4 regions of the Rhodoplanes sp. SY1 genome follow, and region 3 is predicted to be linked to each of the others. Evidence: predicted binding sites of a transcription regulator. Region 3 holds the regulator's gene; each other region holds the start of a gene.
What was found. Region 3 encodes PhoB, which activates phosphate uptake and scavenging genes when phosphate is short. Its sites were predicted from a motif close to TGTCATNNANCTGTCAT; they were not measured.
Positions count from the first base shown of each region.

Region 1 (3,934 bases), on a different contig from region 3:
GCAAGACCGTGTGCGACGAGTTCTTCTTCAGCGTCGCCGGGGTGAACGCCCATTACGGCACGCCGCTCAATCCGCGCGCGCCGGGCCACATCCCGGGCGGCTCGTCGAGCGGCTCGGCCTCGGCCGCCTCCGCAGGCGCCTGCGACGTGGCGATCGGCTCGGACACGGGCGGCTCGGTGCGGGTGCCGTCCGCCTTCTGCGGGCTCTACGGCATTCGCCCGACCCACGGCCGCGTCTCGCTCGCCGGCGCCATGCCGATGGCGCCCTCCTTCGACGTCGCCGGCTGGATGTCGACGGCGCCCGGGGTGCTTCGTGCGCTCGGGCCCGTTCTGCTCGACCACCATCCGGTGGCCGGGGCGGTCGAGAAGCTGATCGTGCTCGACGACGCTTTCGCGCAGGCCGACGAGCCGGTCGCGGCCTTCCTCCAGGACGCGCTCGACGTCATGGCAGCCGCCCTGCCCGCCCCGACCCACGGGGCGATCGCGCCGGACGGCTTTGACCCGTGGCGCGAGGCGTTCCGCATCATCCAGGGCCGCGAGATCTGGCAGGTCTACGGCGACTTCGTCGAAACGAAACGGCCGCGCTTCGGCCCCGGCGTGCGCGAGCGCATGGCGTTCGCCGCGACCGTCACCGAGGCGGCCGCCAACGAGGCCTATGCCGTGAAGGCGGCGGCGCTCGCCTGGATCCGCGGCGTGGTCAAGCCCGGCACCGTGCTGGCGCTGCCGACCGTGCCTTGCGTCGCCCCGAAGGTCGACGCGCCGCAGGACCTGCTCGAGTCGTTCCGGGTACGGGTGATGCGACTCACCTGCACGGCCGGAATGGCCGGGCTGCCACAGGTGACGATCCCGGTCGGCACGCTCGACGGCTGCCCGGTCGGCCTCTCCTTCATCGGCTGGGCCGGCGGCGACGAGGCGCTGCTCGACCTCGCGGTACGGCTCGCCCCCTTCGTCGGGGCCACGGCCGGGTAGCAGCGGCGACCTTTCTCTCGGCTTGGTATACGCTTGGTATACGAAGCGTCGACGCGGCGTCCGTTGCACGGGCGCAACGCGCGGCGGCAATCGCGCTCGCGCCTTCGTGATCAGGACGGGGTTTCCTCCGGCGAGCTGCGCAAGACATCCTTCACCGCCGTCGCGGACAGTCTGCAGCCTCGCGGACACTGCCGCGATCGCGCCCGGGATCGAACCATTCCGGTCACCGCCGCACCTTATTTGCGCCCGATCGGCCCACCAGATGACAGGGGCCGGCCGGGCGGAACGACCGCCGGGCCGGCGACAGAAGGCCAGACCGAAAGATCCCCCGGCACGCATCCGGCGTGCCTTTCCGGAGACTGCGCAATGCCCCGTACCGAGCTGCGAACCTTCGACACCGACGCGCCCCAGCAGACCGGCCGTGCCCCGGCCGACAGCAAGGTCGAGCGCGCCGAGACCGGTCGCCCGACCGGCCGCGAAGCCCGCCGCACCCCCGCCGACCGTTCCGCCGTCGCCTACTGCGTCGACAACGACCTGATTTGATCGGTTCTAGACCGTTTCCGGTTGATCAGTTCGCCGTCATTCCGGGGCGCGGCGAAAGCCGCGAACCCGGAATCCAGCGGCGAACTCCGAAAGCTCCGCTGGATTCCGGGTTCGGCGCGACGCGCCGCCCCGGAATGACCACCGAGCTGAAAGGCCGGATCGCGTATAAGCTCGACGACCTCCCTCAATACTTCATCGGCACGTAGAGCTCGGCCGGGAGCGTGCGGCGCTCGTAGTTCGGGTTGAACACCCGATCCGGCAGCGCGATCGGCACGTGCGGCACCGGCGCGTAGGGAATCTGCTTCAGCAGGTGGTCGATGCAGTTGAGCCGCGCGCGCTTCTTGTCGTTGCCCTCGACGATGAACCACGGCGCCTCGCGGATGTTGGTGCGGAACAGCATGTCCTCCTTGGCGCGCGTGTAGTCCTCCCAGCGCACCCGCGACTGCAGGTCCATCGGGCTCAGCTTCCACTGCTTCATCGGATCGTGGATGCGCATGAGGAAGCGCATCTGCTGCTCCTCGTCGGTGATCGAGAACCAGTACTTCAACAGGATGATGCCGGAGCGCACCAGCATGCGCTCGAACTCGGGCACGTCGCGGAAGAACTGCTCGACCTCGTCCTCGGTGGCGAAGCCCATCACCCGCTCGACGCCGGCGCGGTTGTACCAGGAGCGGTCGAACAGCACGATCTCGCCGCCGGCCGGCAGATGCGGCACGTAACGCTGGAAATACCACTGGGTGCGCTCGCGCTCGGTCGGCGCCGGCAGGGCCACGACGCGGGCGACGCGTGGGTTGAGCCGCTGGGTGATGCGCTTGATGACGCCGCCTTTGCCGGCGGAGTCGCGTCCCTCGAAGATGACGACGATCTTCGCCTTGGTGTGCTGCACCCAGTCCTGCAGCTTGATCAGCTCGGCCTGCAGCGTGATCAGGTTGCGCAGATAGTCGCGGCGATCGATCGAGGGCGGATGCGTCCGCTTGTAGATCTTGCGGATCTCTTCCGACAGCGCCGGCTCGGACAGCTCGAGCTCGTAGTCCTCGTCGAGCGTGTCGGCGAGCTCGGCGTCGAGCCAGTCGAGGCCGCCGTTCTCCGGCCTGCCCTCGGCGCCGTGACGGTCGCCGGCACGGCCGTCGTCCGAATTGCCGTTGCCCGGTCTCTCATTGCCCGGCTTGCCGTGTCCCGGCTTGCGGTCGTCCATCTGTCGCTCCGGTGAAGTCTCTGAACCGGCGATGGGAATCGCCGGACCAGACAGTGCCGGCGAGTGTGCGACAGTTCGATGACGATGTCCGCGCGGCGGTCGGTCGCGCGGAGTCTCCCGGACCTGGACCCGTCCCCCGTCACACCCGCGTCGGGTAGTTCGGGCTCTCGCGCGTGATGGTCACGTCGTGGACGTGGCTCTCGCGCAGCCCGGCGCCCGAGATGCGCACGAACTGCGCCTTCTCGTGCAGCTCGGCGAGCGTCCGCGCGCCGACATAGCCCATGGCGGCGCGCAGGCCGCCGGTGAGCTGGTGGAGCACGGCGCCGGCCGGTCCCTTGTAGGGCACCTGGCCCTCGACGCCCTCCGGCACCAGCTTGAGCGAGTCCTTGATGTCCTGCTGGAAGTAGCGGTCGGCCGAGCCGCGCGCCATGGCGCCGACCGAGCCCATGCCCCGGTAGGTCTTGTAGGAGCGGCCCTGATAGAGGAACACCTCGCCGGGCGTCTCGTCGGTGCCGGCGAGCAGCGAGCCGATCATGGCGCAGTCGGCGCCGGCGGCGAGCGCCTTGGCGAGATCGCCCGAATACTTGATGCCGCCGTCGGCGATCACCGCCACCTTGGCGTCGCGGGCGACCCTGACGGCGTCCATGATGGCGGTGAGCTGCGGCACGCCGACGCCCGCCACCACGCGGGTGGTGCAGATCGAGCCGGGGCCGATGCCGACCTTCACGGCGTCGGCGCCGGCGTCGATCAGCGCCTTGGCGCCGTCGGCCGTGGCGATGTTGCCGGCCGCCACCTGCACGGCGTTGGACAACTTCTTGATGCGGGTGACCTGCTCGAGCACGTGGCGCGAGTGACCGTGCGCCGTGTCGACGACGATGAGGTCGACGCCGGCCCCGATCAGGTGCTCGGTGCGGGCATAGCCCGAATCGCCGACCGTGGTCGCCGCCGCGACCCGCAGGCGCCCCTGCGCGTCCTTGCAGGCGTTGGGATTCGCGACCGCCTTCTCGATGTCCTTCACGGTGATCAGGCCGACGCAGCGATACTGGTCGTCGACGACCAGCAGCTTCTCGATGCGGAACTGATGCAGGAGGCGCTTCGCCTCCTGCTGGCTGACACCCTCGCGCACCGTGACCAGGCGCTCCTTGGTCATCAGCTCGGAGACCTTCTGGTCCGGATCATGGGCGAAGCGCACGTCGCGATTGGTGAGGATGCCGACCAGCCGGCCCTC
Region 1 is NZ_JBEOMB010000061.1:48,728-52,661, reverse strand. It holds gene ABTU92_RS17025 (amidase) at 1-968, shown strand, start outside; gene ABTU92_RS17020 (hypothetical protein) at 1,335-1,511, shown strand; gene ppk2 (polyphosphate kinase 2) at 1,696-2,706, opposite strand; gene guaB (IMP dehydrogenase) at 2,846-3,934, opposite strand, start outside.
Region 1: ppk2 (polyphosphate kinase 2) is a predicted target of PhoB. The motif match lies at 2,774-2,790, and genes of this name have one in related genera.

Region 2 (3,934 bases), on a different contig from region 3:
ACCTGGGCGACGACGGCGTGCCAGACCACCTGCGGGGTCGAGGCGCCGGTGGCGCGGGCCGCCTCGACGGGCTTCGGATCGACATGCTCGATGCTCTCGGCGAAGAACTTGCCCACCATGCCGACCGAGTGGAGGCCGAGGGCGAGCACACCGGGCAGTGCGCCGAAGCCGACCATCGCGACCAGGATGATGCCCATGATCAGCTCGGGGATCGAGCGCAGCAGATTCAGCATCAGCCGGGCGACGTGATAGACGGCGCGGTTCGGCGTCGTGTTGCCGGCGGCGAGCAGCGCCAGCGGCAGCGACAGGCCGACCGCGATCGCCGTGCCGGCGATCGACATCGCCAGCGTGTCGGCGAGCGGCCGCAGCCAGCCCGGGAAGCGGCTGAAGTCGGGCGGGAACATCTCGCGCGAGAGCTGGACCACGGCCGGCCAGGCGTCGGCGAAGCGGGCCGGGTCGAGGAGGCCGGTCAGCGCCATCGCCGTGATCACGACGGCGGCGACCGCGACCGCGAGGCCGGCGCGCCGCAGCCGCGCCGCCCCGTCCTGCGCCAGGATGGCGTCGTAGGCGAGGCTCATCCCTTCACCTTCGAGAGGTCGAGATTCAGCACCTGGGCGGTCTCGCGGAGGATGTCGTAGGCGCGGTCGTCGGTGGCGGCGAAGCCCTCGGCCCGGAACGTCTTGAGGATCGCGGCGTCCTTCATCTCCAGGAACGACGCCCGGATGGCGTCCTTCAGGGCCGGCGCCAGCGTGCCCTGCATCACCATCGGGTAGTTCGGGATCGGGTCGCTCTCGGCCAGCACCTTCACCTTGGCGCCGTCGATGGTGCCGCGCGCGACGAGCGCCGCAAAGATCTCCTGGCTCAGCCCGCCGGCCTGCACCTGGCCGGCCTGGACCGACCGCGCCACCGCATCGTGGGCGCCGAGATGGACGAACTTGTAGTCGCGCTCGCCGACCAGGCCGTTGCGGGCGAGCAGGGCGCGCGGGATCAGATGGCTCGAGGTCGAGGCGGCGTCGCCGAACCCGACCATCTTGCCGCGGATGTCCGCGATCGTCTTCACCGGGCCGTCGGCCTGGACGACGATCACGCCCTTGTAGGTCGGCGAGCCCTTGGCGACGCCGACCGCGAAGGGCTCGATGCCGGGGGCGCGCTGCTTGGCGAGCACGTAGGAGAGCGGACCGAAATAGGCGATCTCGATGCGGCCGAACCGCATCGCCTCGATCATCGAGGAGTAGTCGGTGGTGACGATCAGCTCGACGTCCTTCTTCAGCCGGCCTTCCAGATAGACCTTCAGGGGCTGCGCGTTCTGGATGATGGTCGAGGCGTTCTCGTCGGGCAGCAGGGCGACGCGCAGCTTGGCCGGGTCGGCGGCCTGCGCCTGCGCGCGGGTCACGAAGGGCGCGGCGGCGAGCGTCGTGGCGCCGAGCAGCGTGGCGGAGAGAAAGGTCCGGCGGTCCATCGGAAGGGTCCTTCTGCGGGGAGGGCGGTGAGGCGGACGCGGTGCGCCCGTCATTCGGCGGCGGCGACGAGCGGCACGGGATGCGGGTCCGCGGCCGGCGTGTCGTAGATGGCGTCGAGCACGCGCGGGCCGAGCTCGGCGGGCCGGCCGTCGTGGACGACGCGGCCGTGCGCCAGCGCGATCACCCGGTCGGCGAAGCGGCGCGCGAAGGCGAGCTGATGCAGGCTGACGATCGCCGTGATGCCGTCCTCGCGGCAGATGCGATGGAGATCGCTCAGCACCCGCTCGGCGCTGCCGGGATCGAGGCTCGCCACCGGCTCGTCGGCGAGCACGAGGGTGGGCTCCTGCGCCATCGCGCGGGCGATGCCGACGCGCTGCTGCTGGCCGCCGGAGAGCCGGTCGGCACGCTCCAGCGCGCGGTCGAGCAGGCCGACGCGGTCGAGCGCGGCGAGCGCCAGGCGCCGGTCGGCGCGCGGCAGCGGGAGCAGCGAGCGAAAGAAGCCGTGCGCGGCGAGCCGGCCGGTCAGGACGTTGTCGAGCGCGCTCAGCCGGCCGATGAGGTGATGCTGCTGGAACACCATGCCGGTGCGCCGGCGATGGCGGCGCAGCGCCTGCCGGTCGACGACGATCGAGCCGAGGCCGTCGGCGATCACGTCGCCGCCGGTCGGCGTCACCAGGCCGTTGAGGCAGCGCAGCAGCGTCGACTTGCCGGCCCCGGAGGCGCCGAGCAGCACCGTGAACTCGCCCGGCCGGAAGGCGAGCGAGGTCGGCTGCAGGGCGGTGAGGCCGTTCGCATAGGTCACGGTCGCGTGGTCGAGCCGCAGCATGATGATGGCGTCCGCCCGGTGTTCGAGTAAGCCGAACGATCAGCAAGATCGTTCACGAACGCCGATCTAGCGGACCCACATGACAGCCGGACGACAGGGGAGGGGGCTACGGCGTTTGGACGACACCGCGGGCTCGGATCCCTCTCCCCGCGCGCGGGGAGAGGGTGGCTCGCCTCGAAGAGGCGAGTCGGGTGAGAGGGCGTTTCCGTACAGCAGAGACTCGCGGCGACGCCCCCTCACCCGACGTCCGCGCTGGACGCGCGAACGTCGACCTCTCCCCGCACGCGGGGAGAGGTGAATCCGCGCGCGGGGAGAGGTGAAGTCGGGCAGACGTCGAGAAGTCGGGACGTTCTGGAAAAGCGAAGGAGCGGCCCGCCGCTCAGTTGATCAGCGCCTGCAGGGGCGCGGGGATGCGGCCGCCGCGGGCGACGAAGCGGGTGCTCGCCTCGGCGTGGACCGGGATGATCGGGGCGTGGCCGAGGAGGCCGCCGAAGTCGACCCTGTCGCCCACCGTCTTGCCGACCACCGGGATGATGCGCACCGCCGTGGTCTTGCGGTTGATCATGCCGATCGCCGCCTCGTCGGCCATGATGGCGGCGAGCGTCTCGGCCGGCGTGTCGCCCGGCACCGCGATCATGTCGAGGCCGACCGAGCAGACCGAGGTCATCGCCTCCAGCTTGTCGATGGTGAGCGTGCCCTGCGCCGCCGCCTCGATCATACCGGCGTCCTCGGAGAGCGGGATGAAGGCGCCCGACAGACCGCCGACATAGCTCGACGCCATGGCGCCGCCCTTCTTCACCGCGTCGTTGAGAAGTGCCAGCGCGGCCGTGGAGCCGTGGGTGCCCACCCGGTCGAGCCCGATCGCCTCGAGGATGCGGGCGACGCTGTCGCGCTCGGCCGGCGTCGGCGCGAGCGACAGGTCGATGATGCCGAACGGGATGCCGAGCCGGGCCGCGGCGGCGCGGCCGACCAGCTCGCCGGCCCGGGTGATCTTGAAAGCGGTGCCGCGGATCACCGCGGTGAGCGCGCCGAAGTCGACGTCGCCGGCCTCCTCGACGGCGCGCAGCACCACGCCCGGCCCGCTGACGCCGACATTGACCACGCAGTCGCTCTCGCTGGCGCCGTGGAAGGCGCCGGCCATGAACGGGTTGTCCTCGACGGCGTTGCAGAACACCACGAGCTTGGCGCAGCCGATCGAGCCGGCGTCGGCGGTCGCCGCCGCGATGGCCTTCACGCTGCGGCCCATCAGGGCGATCGCGTCCATGTTGAGGCCCGCCCGGGTCGAGCCGACATTGACCGAGGCGCAGACGCGCTTCGTCGCGGCGAGCGTCTGCGGCAGCGACGCGATCAACGCCTGGTCGACCGCGGTCATGCCCTTCTCGACGTGAGCAGAAAAGCCGCCGATGAAGTCGATGCCGAGCTCGTGGGCGGCGAGGTCGAGCGTCTCGCCGATCCTGATCATCTCGTCCGGCCCGCAGCGGCCGGCGATCAGCGACACCGGCGTCACGGCGATGCGGTTGTTGACGATCGGGATGCCGAACTCGCGGGCGATCTCGGCCGAGACCTTGGTCAGGTCGCGCGCGACGCGGGTCACCTTGGCGTGGATGTTGGCGCACAGGCTCGCGCAGTCGTCGGCGACGCAGTCGAA
Region 2 is NZ_JBEOMB010000008.1:110,286-114,219, reverse strand. It holds gene phnE (phosphonate ABC transporter, permease protein PhnE) at 1-578, opposite strand, end outside; gene phnD (phosphate/phosphite/phosphonate ABC transporter substrate-binding protein) at 575-1,459, opposite strand; gene phnC (phosphonate ABC transporter ATP-binding protein) at 1,510-2,286, opposite strand; gene ABTU92_RS03115 (PFL family protein) at 2,666-3,934, opposite strand, start outside.
Region 2: phnC (phosphonate ABC transporter ATP-binding protein) is a predicted target of PhoB. The motif match lies at 2,366-2,382, and genes of this name have one in related genera.

Region 3 (3,934 bases):
CGCCGCGTGGTACTTGCGCGCGACCTTGATCGCGCCTTCCATCGCCTCGGCGCCGGAATTGCAGAAGAACACCAGGTCCGCGAAGCTCGCCGCGCACAGGCGCGCCGCGAGGCGCTCGGCGTCGGGCACGCGGAACAGGTTGGAGACGTGCCACACCTTCTCGGCCTGCGCCTTGAGCGCGTCGACCAGCACCGGATGGGCGTGGCCGAGGGCGTTCACGGCGACGCCGCAGTGACAATCGAGGTAGCGCTCGCCCGTGGTGGAGACGAGCCACGCGCCCTCGCCTCGCTCGAAGGCGAGGTCAGCGCGCGCGTAGGTCGGCAGCAGATGCGACATGGCCGAACTTCTTATGGCGACTCGTGAATCGAGCGGCCCACGAAATGAATCGTGCCGCCTCGGGGGCGGCACGGACGGTACATTTTAGGTCCGGGCCGCCCGGTGTCAACCGGACGCGCCGCATCCGTCATCGCACGTACGGACTCGAAAGGGCCATGAATTGTGGATGCAATACTGGGGACTCTTGCGGGGGACTCGCGCGATATTGTAGCGTTTTCTTCGCTATCATACGACATCTCGTGCGGCGGACTGCTCTCTAAGTTTCACGTCTGTTCCTGCGTACCCGCCGGTGGAGAGGCACCGCCGCGCGGCGATGACGGATTCGACGAGAGTGATCTCGCGCCACGGGGCGAAGAGGAACACATGTGGACCGACGAGCGCGTGGAACTTCTCAAGAAGCTTTGGAACGACGGTCTCTCAGCGAGCCAGATCGCCGTCGAGCTCGGTGGAATCACACGCAATGCGGTGATCGGTAAGGTTCACCGGCTGGGCCTGTCCGGGCGCGCCAAGAGTCCCGCGGCGGCGGTGCCGCGGGCCAGGAAGCCGCGCGCGGCGGCGCCGGTGCTGCGCGTCGCGCGGCCGGCGATGCGCGGCAACACGGCGCTGGCGCGCGCCCCCGTCTACGAGGTCGAGTACGAGCAGGAGGTCGAGGCGGTCGCCAATGTGGTGCCGATGGGCCAGCGCTGCACGCTGCTCGAGCTCGGCGAGGGCAAGTGCCGCTGGCCGGTCGGCGATCCCGGCTCGACCGACTTCTTCTTCTGCGGCGGCCGGACCAGCGAGGGGCTGCCCTATTGCGGCTACCACGCGCGGATCGCCTATCAGCCGGTCGACCGGCGCCGCGACAAGCGCCTCGGGCGGATCTGATCCGCGACGAGAACGGCGTCCGGCCCAGCCGGCCGCCGAAACGCCCTGCGCCGGACGACGAGACGGTGTGCGCCGGATGACGTCGTTGCGGGATCGCGCGGCGGCCTGCGGCCCCGCAGTCCGGCCATGTCGCCGATGCATTCCGCGCGATGTCGGGGGCGCACGCCGTTCGCGAGTGCCCCGCGAGGCATTCGAGCCGGTGAGCTGCGGCGGCTCGCGCCGCCGCTCGCGGTGTCACGCCGCAGGTATCACGTCGCAGGTATCACGCCCTGGGCGTCACGCCTCGGCGCCGCCGTAGCGGTCGTTGAGGGCGTAGCCGGCGCCCCGCACGGTGCGGATCGGGTCGGAACGCTGGCCGCGATTGAGCGCCTTGCGCAGCCGGCCGACATGCACGTCGACGGTGCGCTCGTCGATATAGACGTCGCGGCCCCACACCCGATCGAGAAGCTGCTCGCGTGAAAAAACGCGGCCCGGGTTCTCCATCAGGAACTCGAGCAGACGGAACTCGGTCGGGCCGAGCGGCACGTCACGCCCCGCCCGCGCCACCCGCTTCTTGTCGCGGTTGAGCTCGATGTCGCCGGCGGTCAGCACCGACGCGACCCGCTCCGGCTTGGTGCGGCGGAGCAGCGCGCGGATGCGGGCGAGCAGCTCCGGCACCGAGAACGGCTTGACGATGTAGTCGTCGGCGCCGGTGGCGAGGCCGCGCACCCGCTCGCCCTCCTCGCCGCGCGCCGTGAGCATGATCACCGGGAGCTGCTGCGTCTCGGTGCGGGCGCGCAACCGCCTGATCAGCTCGATGCCGGACAGGCCGGGCAGCATCCAGTCGACGATGGCGAGATCCGGGGGGCTCTCCTTGAGACGGAGATCGGCGTCGTCGCCGCGGCCGGCGGCGTCGACCGCGTAGCCCTCGGCCTCGAGATTGTAGCGCAGGAGCAGCGTCAGCGGCTCCTCGTCCTCGACGATCAGAATGCGCGCGGCCATCGGCTTCAAGGTCCTCTCGGGAATAGCGGTCGCCCGGCGGCGGAGGCGCGTGTCCGTCAGGCGTCGAACGGAACCACGGTGCTCGACGTCGTGTCGCTCTTCGGGCGCTCGTCGAGGAGCGACTTGCCCTCGATCATGTAGTAGACCGACTCGGCGATGTTGGTGGCGTGATCGCCCATCCGCTCGATGTTCTTGGCGCAGAACAGGAGGTGGATGCAGATGCCGATGTTGCGCGGATCCTCCATCATGTAGGTGAGGAGCTCGCGGAACAGCGAGTTGTTGACGGCGTCGATCTCCTCGTCGGCCCGCCACACGGCGACCGCCTTCTGCAGGTCGCGCCGCGCGTAGGCGTCGAGCACGTCCTTGATCTGCGACAGCACCAGCTCGGTCATGTGCTGGACGCCGCGCATCACCTGCTGGGCGCGGAACTCGTGATCGAGCACGACGACCCGCTTGGCGATGTTCTTGGCGAGGTCGCCGATCCGCTCGAGATCGTTGGAGATGCGCATCGCCGCGACGATGTCGCGCAGGTCGACCGCCATCGGCTGGCGGCGCGTGATGGTGAGCACCGCCTTGGCCTCGATCTCGCGCTGCAGCGCGTCGATGCGCGAGTCGGCGGCGACCACGAGCTGGGCGGCCGCGAGATCGCGGCGGTCGAGCGCCTCGGTGGCGTCGGAGATCTGCTGCTCCGCCATGCCGCCCATCTCGGCGACCATGCGGGCGAGATCCTGCAGGTCGGTGTCGAAGGCCTTGTGGGTATGTTCGCCCATCGGGGGATTCTCCGGAACGTCGGTTTCTCGGTCGTCGTCTTCGTCCGCCGCCACGGCGGTCACCCGAAGCGACCCGTGATGTAGTCCTGGGTCCGCCGGTCCTTCGGCGTGGTGAAGATGTCGCTGGTGACGCCGATCTCGACCAGCACGCCGAGATGGAAGAAGGCGGTGCGCTGCGACACCCGGGCCGCCTGCTGCATCGAGTGGGTGACGATGACGATCGTGTAGTTCTCGCGCAGCTCGTCCATCAGCTCCTCGATCTTCGCGGTGGCGATCGGATCGAGGGCCGAGCACGGCTCGTCCATCAGGATGACCTCCGGGCTCACCGCGATGGCGCGGGCGATGCAGAGCCGCTGCTGCTGGCCGCCCGACAGGCTGGTGCCGGAATCGCCGAGCCGGTCCTTCACCTCCTCGAACAGGCCGGCCCGCTTGAGGCTGGTCACCACGATCTCCTCGAGCTCGGCCTTGTTGCGGGCGAGCCCGTGAATGCGCGGCCCGTAGGCGACGTTCTCGAAGATCGACTTGGGGAACGGGTTCGGCTTCTGGAACACCATTCCGACGCGGGCGCGCAGCTGCACGACGTCGAGCTGCGGGTCGTAGATGTCGCGGTCGTCCATGGTGATCTTGCCGGTCACCCGGCAGCCCACGATGGTGTCGTTCATCCGGTTGAGGCAGCGCAGGAAGGTCGACTTGCCGCAGCCGGAGGGGCCGATCAGCGCCGTCACGGCGCGCTCCTGGATGTCGAGGTCGACGTCGCGCAGCGCGTGCTTGTCTCCGTAATAGACGTTGACGCCCTGCGCCACGATCTTGACCGGGTTGCCCGCCACCGCGGCGGCCGCGGCGACCGCGGTCGCCGAGTCGAGCTGGACCATGCTGTTCATCGGGCGGGACTCCCTGTCACCTGATCACCACCGGCGCTCGAACCGCTTGCGCAGCAGGATCGCCGCCCCGTTCATGACGAACAGGAACACGAGCAGAACCAT
Region 3 is NZ_JBEOMB010000100.1:54,229-58,162, reverse strand. It holds gene ABTU92_RS22235 (aspartate aminotransferase family protein) at 1-336, opposite strand, end outside; gene ABTU92_RS22230 (GcrA family cell cycle regulator) at 700-1,200, shown strand; gene phoB (phosphate regulon transcriptional regulator PhoB) at 1,477-2,181, opposite strand; gene phoU (phosphate signaling complex protein PhoU) at 2,238-2,951, opposite strand; gene pstB (phosphate ABC transporter ATP-binding protein PstB) at 3,011-3,832, opposite strand; gene pstA (phosphate ABC transporter permease PstA) at 3,857-3,934, opposite strand, start outside.

Region 4 (3,934 bases), on a different contig from region 3:
CAGCGGACGTTTCGGAGTCTCGGTGAGATGTCGACGGGCCAACAGGGGTCCTCAGATGAAAAGGCCACAAGCAATATAGGACGCCGCCCCGATCGCGGCGGCCGCCGGCATCGTCACGATCCAGGCAATCACGATACTCCCGGCAATGTTCCAACGCACGGCCGAAACGCGCCGCGCCGCGCCGACGCCGACGATCGCGCCCGTGATCGTGTGGGTCGTCGACACCGGGATGCCGAGGCCGGTCGCCATGAACAGCGTGATGGCGCCGCCCGTCTCGGCGCAGAAGCCCTGCAGTGGGGTCAGCCGCGTGATCTTCGAGCCCATGGTGCGCACGATGCGCCAGCCTCCGAACAGCGTGCCGAGCCCCATCGCGGCCTGGCAGGTGATCACGACCCAGAACGGCACGTGGAAGCCGCCCTCCAGGTGGCCCTGCGAGTAGAGCAGCACGGCGATGATGCCCATGGTCTTCTGGGCGTCGTTGCCGCCGTGGCCGAGCGAGTAGAGCGACGCCGAGACGAACTGCAGCGATCGGAACGCATTGTCGACCGCGAACGGGGTGGCGCGGACCAGCAGCCACGACACCGTCAGCACCAGCATCAAGGCGAGCGAGAAGCCGACCAGCGGCGACAGGAAGATCGCGGCGGCGGTCTTGCCGAGCCCGCCCCAGACGATGGCGCCGACGCCGGCCTTGGTGACGCCGGCGCCGACCAGCCCGCCGATCAGCGCGTGCGACGAGCTCGACGGGATGCCGAAGATCCAGGTGATCACGTTCCACACGATTGCGCCCATCAGGGCGCCGAACACCACGCGGGGATCGACGATCGCGGCGTCGATGATGCCGGTGCCGATCGTCTGGGCGACGTGCAGGCCGAAGAACAGGAAGGCGATGAAGTTGAAGAACGCCGCCCAGGCGACCGCGTATTGCGGGCGCAGCACCCGGGTCGAGACGATAGTGGCGATCGAGTTGGCCGCGTCGTGCAGGCCGTTGAGGAAGTCGAACAGGAGCGCCACGCCGATCAGGCCGATCAGCAGCGGCAGGGCGAGCGTCGCATCCATGCCCGCGGCCTCACACCTGCTCGACGACGATGTCGCTGATCTTGTTGGCGACGTCCTCGAACCGATCGACCACCTTCTCGAGGTGCTCGTAGATCTCGGCGCCGACGATGAACTCCATCGCGTCGCCGTTGCGGTGGGTGAGGAACAGCTCCTTGCGGCCCTTGTCGTGGAGCTGGTCGGCGCGCTCCTCGATGCGGGTGATCTCCTCGGTGAGCCCGTTGATGGCACCGACGTTCTTGCCGATCGCGCGCAACAGCGGCACCACCTCGCGGACCAGCTCGGCGGAGCGCAGGATGATGTCTCCCATCTCGCCCATGGCGGGCTCGAAGCGGGTCACCTCGAACAGGGTGATGACCTTGGCGGTCTTGTGCATCTGGTCGATGGAGTCGTCCATCGACGAGATCAGGCCCTGGATGTCGCCGCGGTCGAACGGGGTGATGAAGCTGCGCCGCACCGCCAGGAGGACCGAGCGGGTGATCTCGTCGGCCGCCGCCTCGCGCTCGACGACGAGCCGGCAGTAGTGGGAGATCTCCGGGCCGCCGCGCAGCACGCCGCGCAGTGCCTCGGCGCCCGCCACCACGGTCTCGGCGTGGCGGGCGAACAGGTCGAAGAAGCGCTCTTCCTTGGGCATGAGCGCCTGGAACCAGCCGAGCATACCGTCCATCCAGCAAGCGAGGGCCGTGGCGACCGGATCGTCGGGTCGGCCCTGCGGGGGGAGTGGTTCGTCCGGGGGGCGCCGCCGGGAGGCGGACCGCGGACGCGCGCCGCAGCTATGGACCGGAAATCGGCGCGAGTCAGGTCGGATATGACACGGATATGACAATTATGACGGGCCGGCCGGCTCCGGACGGCGAGTGCCGGACCGGCGGGGCTGGACGGGGGGCGGGTGGCGGAGATCCTCCGCGGGCCGGAGGCCCCCGGGTCAGGAGGCCCCCGGGGCAGGAGGGCGCGCGCGGCGAGGCGCCGGTGCCCCCCGGCCCGGCGCCCCGGACCCGGCACCTTCAGAGGTCGAGCTTGTCGCGGATCGCCTCCAGGCCGGCCTTGGCGCAGGCGTCGTCCGCCTCGCCGCCCGGCGCGCCCGAGACGCCGATCCCGCCGAGCAGTGCGCCGCCGCCCTCCACCATGAGCCCTCCGCCGAGCACGACGGCGCCGGGCAGGGCGCGCACACCAGCCTGCGGCATGCCGGGCTGGGTCATGCCGACCAGCTCGGTCGTGTCGGTGCGAAAGCTCACCGCCGTCCACGCCTTGCCGGTGGCGGTCGTCGGCGTGTGCGGTCCGGCGAAGCGGTCGCGCAGCATCACCTGGAGGGCGCCGGAGCGGTCGACCACGGCGACGGCGACCTGGAAGCCGCGCTGCCGGCAGGCGTCGAGCGCCGCTCGGGCGAGCTCCAGCGCAGTCTCCGGGCTCAGCGACTTGGTGGTCACGACGGCAGGCTCGGCGGCCCGCGCCGGGCCGGCGGCGAGCGGCAGGGCGATCAGCGCGGCGCCGAGCAGGGCGGTCGAGCGCAGGGTGGCGGCGAGTGGGCGGTCGGCGGACGCATCGGCGTGCAGCGAACGGATCATGAGGTCTCTCCCGGGGCGTTGGAACGTTTCCGGAGACCATGGTAGTCGCCGCCGCCGACTCGCGCCAAGCGTGAGGCGGTCGTCATGAGTGCCACCGAGCCCGTCACGAGCCGCAGCCTGCTCTCTCCCCCCTTGTGGGGGAGAGGTGGAGAGGGGGGTGAGCCGCAAACGCCGAGTCTGCGGCTCACCCCCCTCCCTGTCCCTCCCCTACAAGGGGGGAGGGGACGCAGGAGCCGAGAGACCCCGAGGCGACTCTGAAGACGCCTGTCGGACCGCCCCGGAACGACCGGGCAGATCAAACCCCCGTCGCGCCGAGCTTCCTCTGCCAGTCGAGGGCGTGGCGGACGATCGTCTTCAGGTCGTCGTGGCGCGGCTGCCAGTCCAGAATCTCCCGCGCCCGATCGGAGGCGGCGACGATCACGGCCGGGTCGCCCGGCCGGCGCGGGGCGCGGTCGACCCGGAAATCGACGCCGGCCACCTTCTTCACGGTCTCGATCACGTCGAGCACCGAGAAGCCGCGGCCGTAGCCGCAGTTGAGCGTCTCGGACGGCCCGCCGGCGCGCAGATGGCGCAGCGCGTCGGCATGCGCGGCGACCAGATCGGAGACGTGGATGTAGTCGCGCACGCAGGTGCCGTCCGGGGTCGGGTAGTCGGTGCCGAACACGTCGATCTTTTCGCGCAACCCCAGAGCAGTTTCGACGGCCACCTTGATCAGATGCGTGGCGTTCTTCGTCGACTGGCCGGTGCGCATCTGCGGGTCGGCGCCGGCGACGTTGAAGTAGCGCAGGATCACGTGGCCGAGGCCGTGCGCCAGCGTCGCGTCGCGCAGCATGATCTCGCTCATCAGCTTGGACGAGCCGTAGGGCGACATCGGCGCGAGCGTCGCATCCTCGGCGACCGGCACCTGGGCCGGGTTGCCGTAGACGGCCGCGGTCGACGAGAAGATGAAATGCCTCACGCCGCCGTCGACCGCGCACTGGATCATGCTGCGCGTGTTGGCCGTGTTGTTGCGGTAGTATTTCAGCGGCTCGGCGACCGACTCGGGGACCACGATCGAGGCGGCGAAGTGGATGATCGATTCGACCCCGTGCTCGGCGATCAGCCGCGACACCAGCGCGGCGTCGCCGGTGTCGCCCGTCACCACCGTCGCGGCCTCCGGCACGGCGGCGCGGAAGCCGGTGGAGAAATTGTCGAGCACCACGACCCGCTCGCCGGCATCGACCAGGGCGTGGACCATGTGGCTGCCGATATAGCCGGCGCCGCCGGTCACCAGAACGCTCATGCGCAGTCCTCTCGTTGCCGCGATCGCCTATCCA
Region 4 is NZ_JBEOMB010000037.1:2,339-6,272, reverse strand. It holds gene ABTU92_RS10920 (NUDIX hydrolase) at 1-42, opposite strand, end outside; gene ABTU92_RS10915 (anion permease) at 52-1,056, opposite strand; gene ABTU92_RS10910 (DUF47 domain-containing protein) at 1,067-1,711, opposite strand; gene ABTU92_RS10905 (GlcG/HbpS family heme-binding protein) at 2,058-2,618, opposite strand; gene galE (UDP-glucose 4-epimerase GalE) at 2,914-3,900, opposite strand.
Region 4: ABTU92_RS10910 (DUF47 domain-containing protein) is a predicted target of PhoB. The motif match lies at 1,862-1,878, and genes of this name have one in related genera.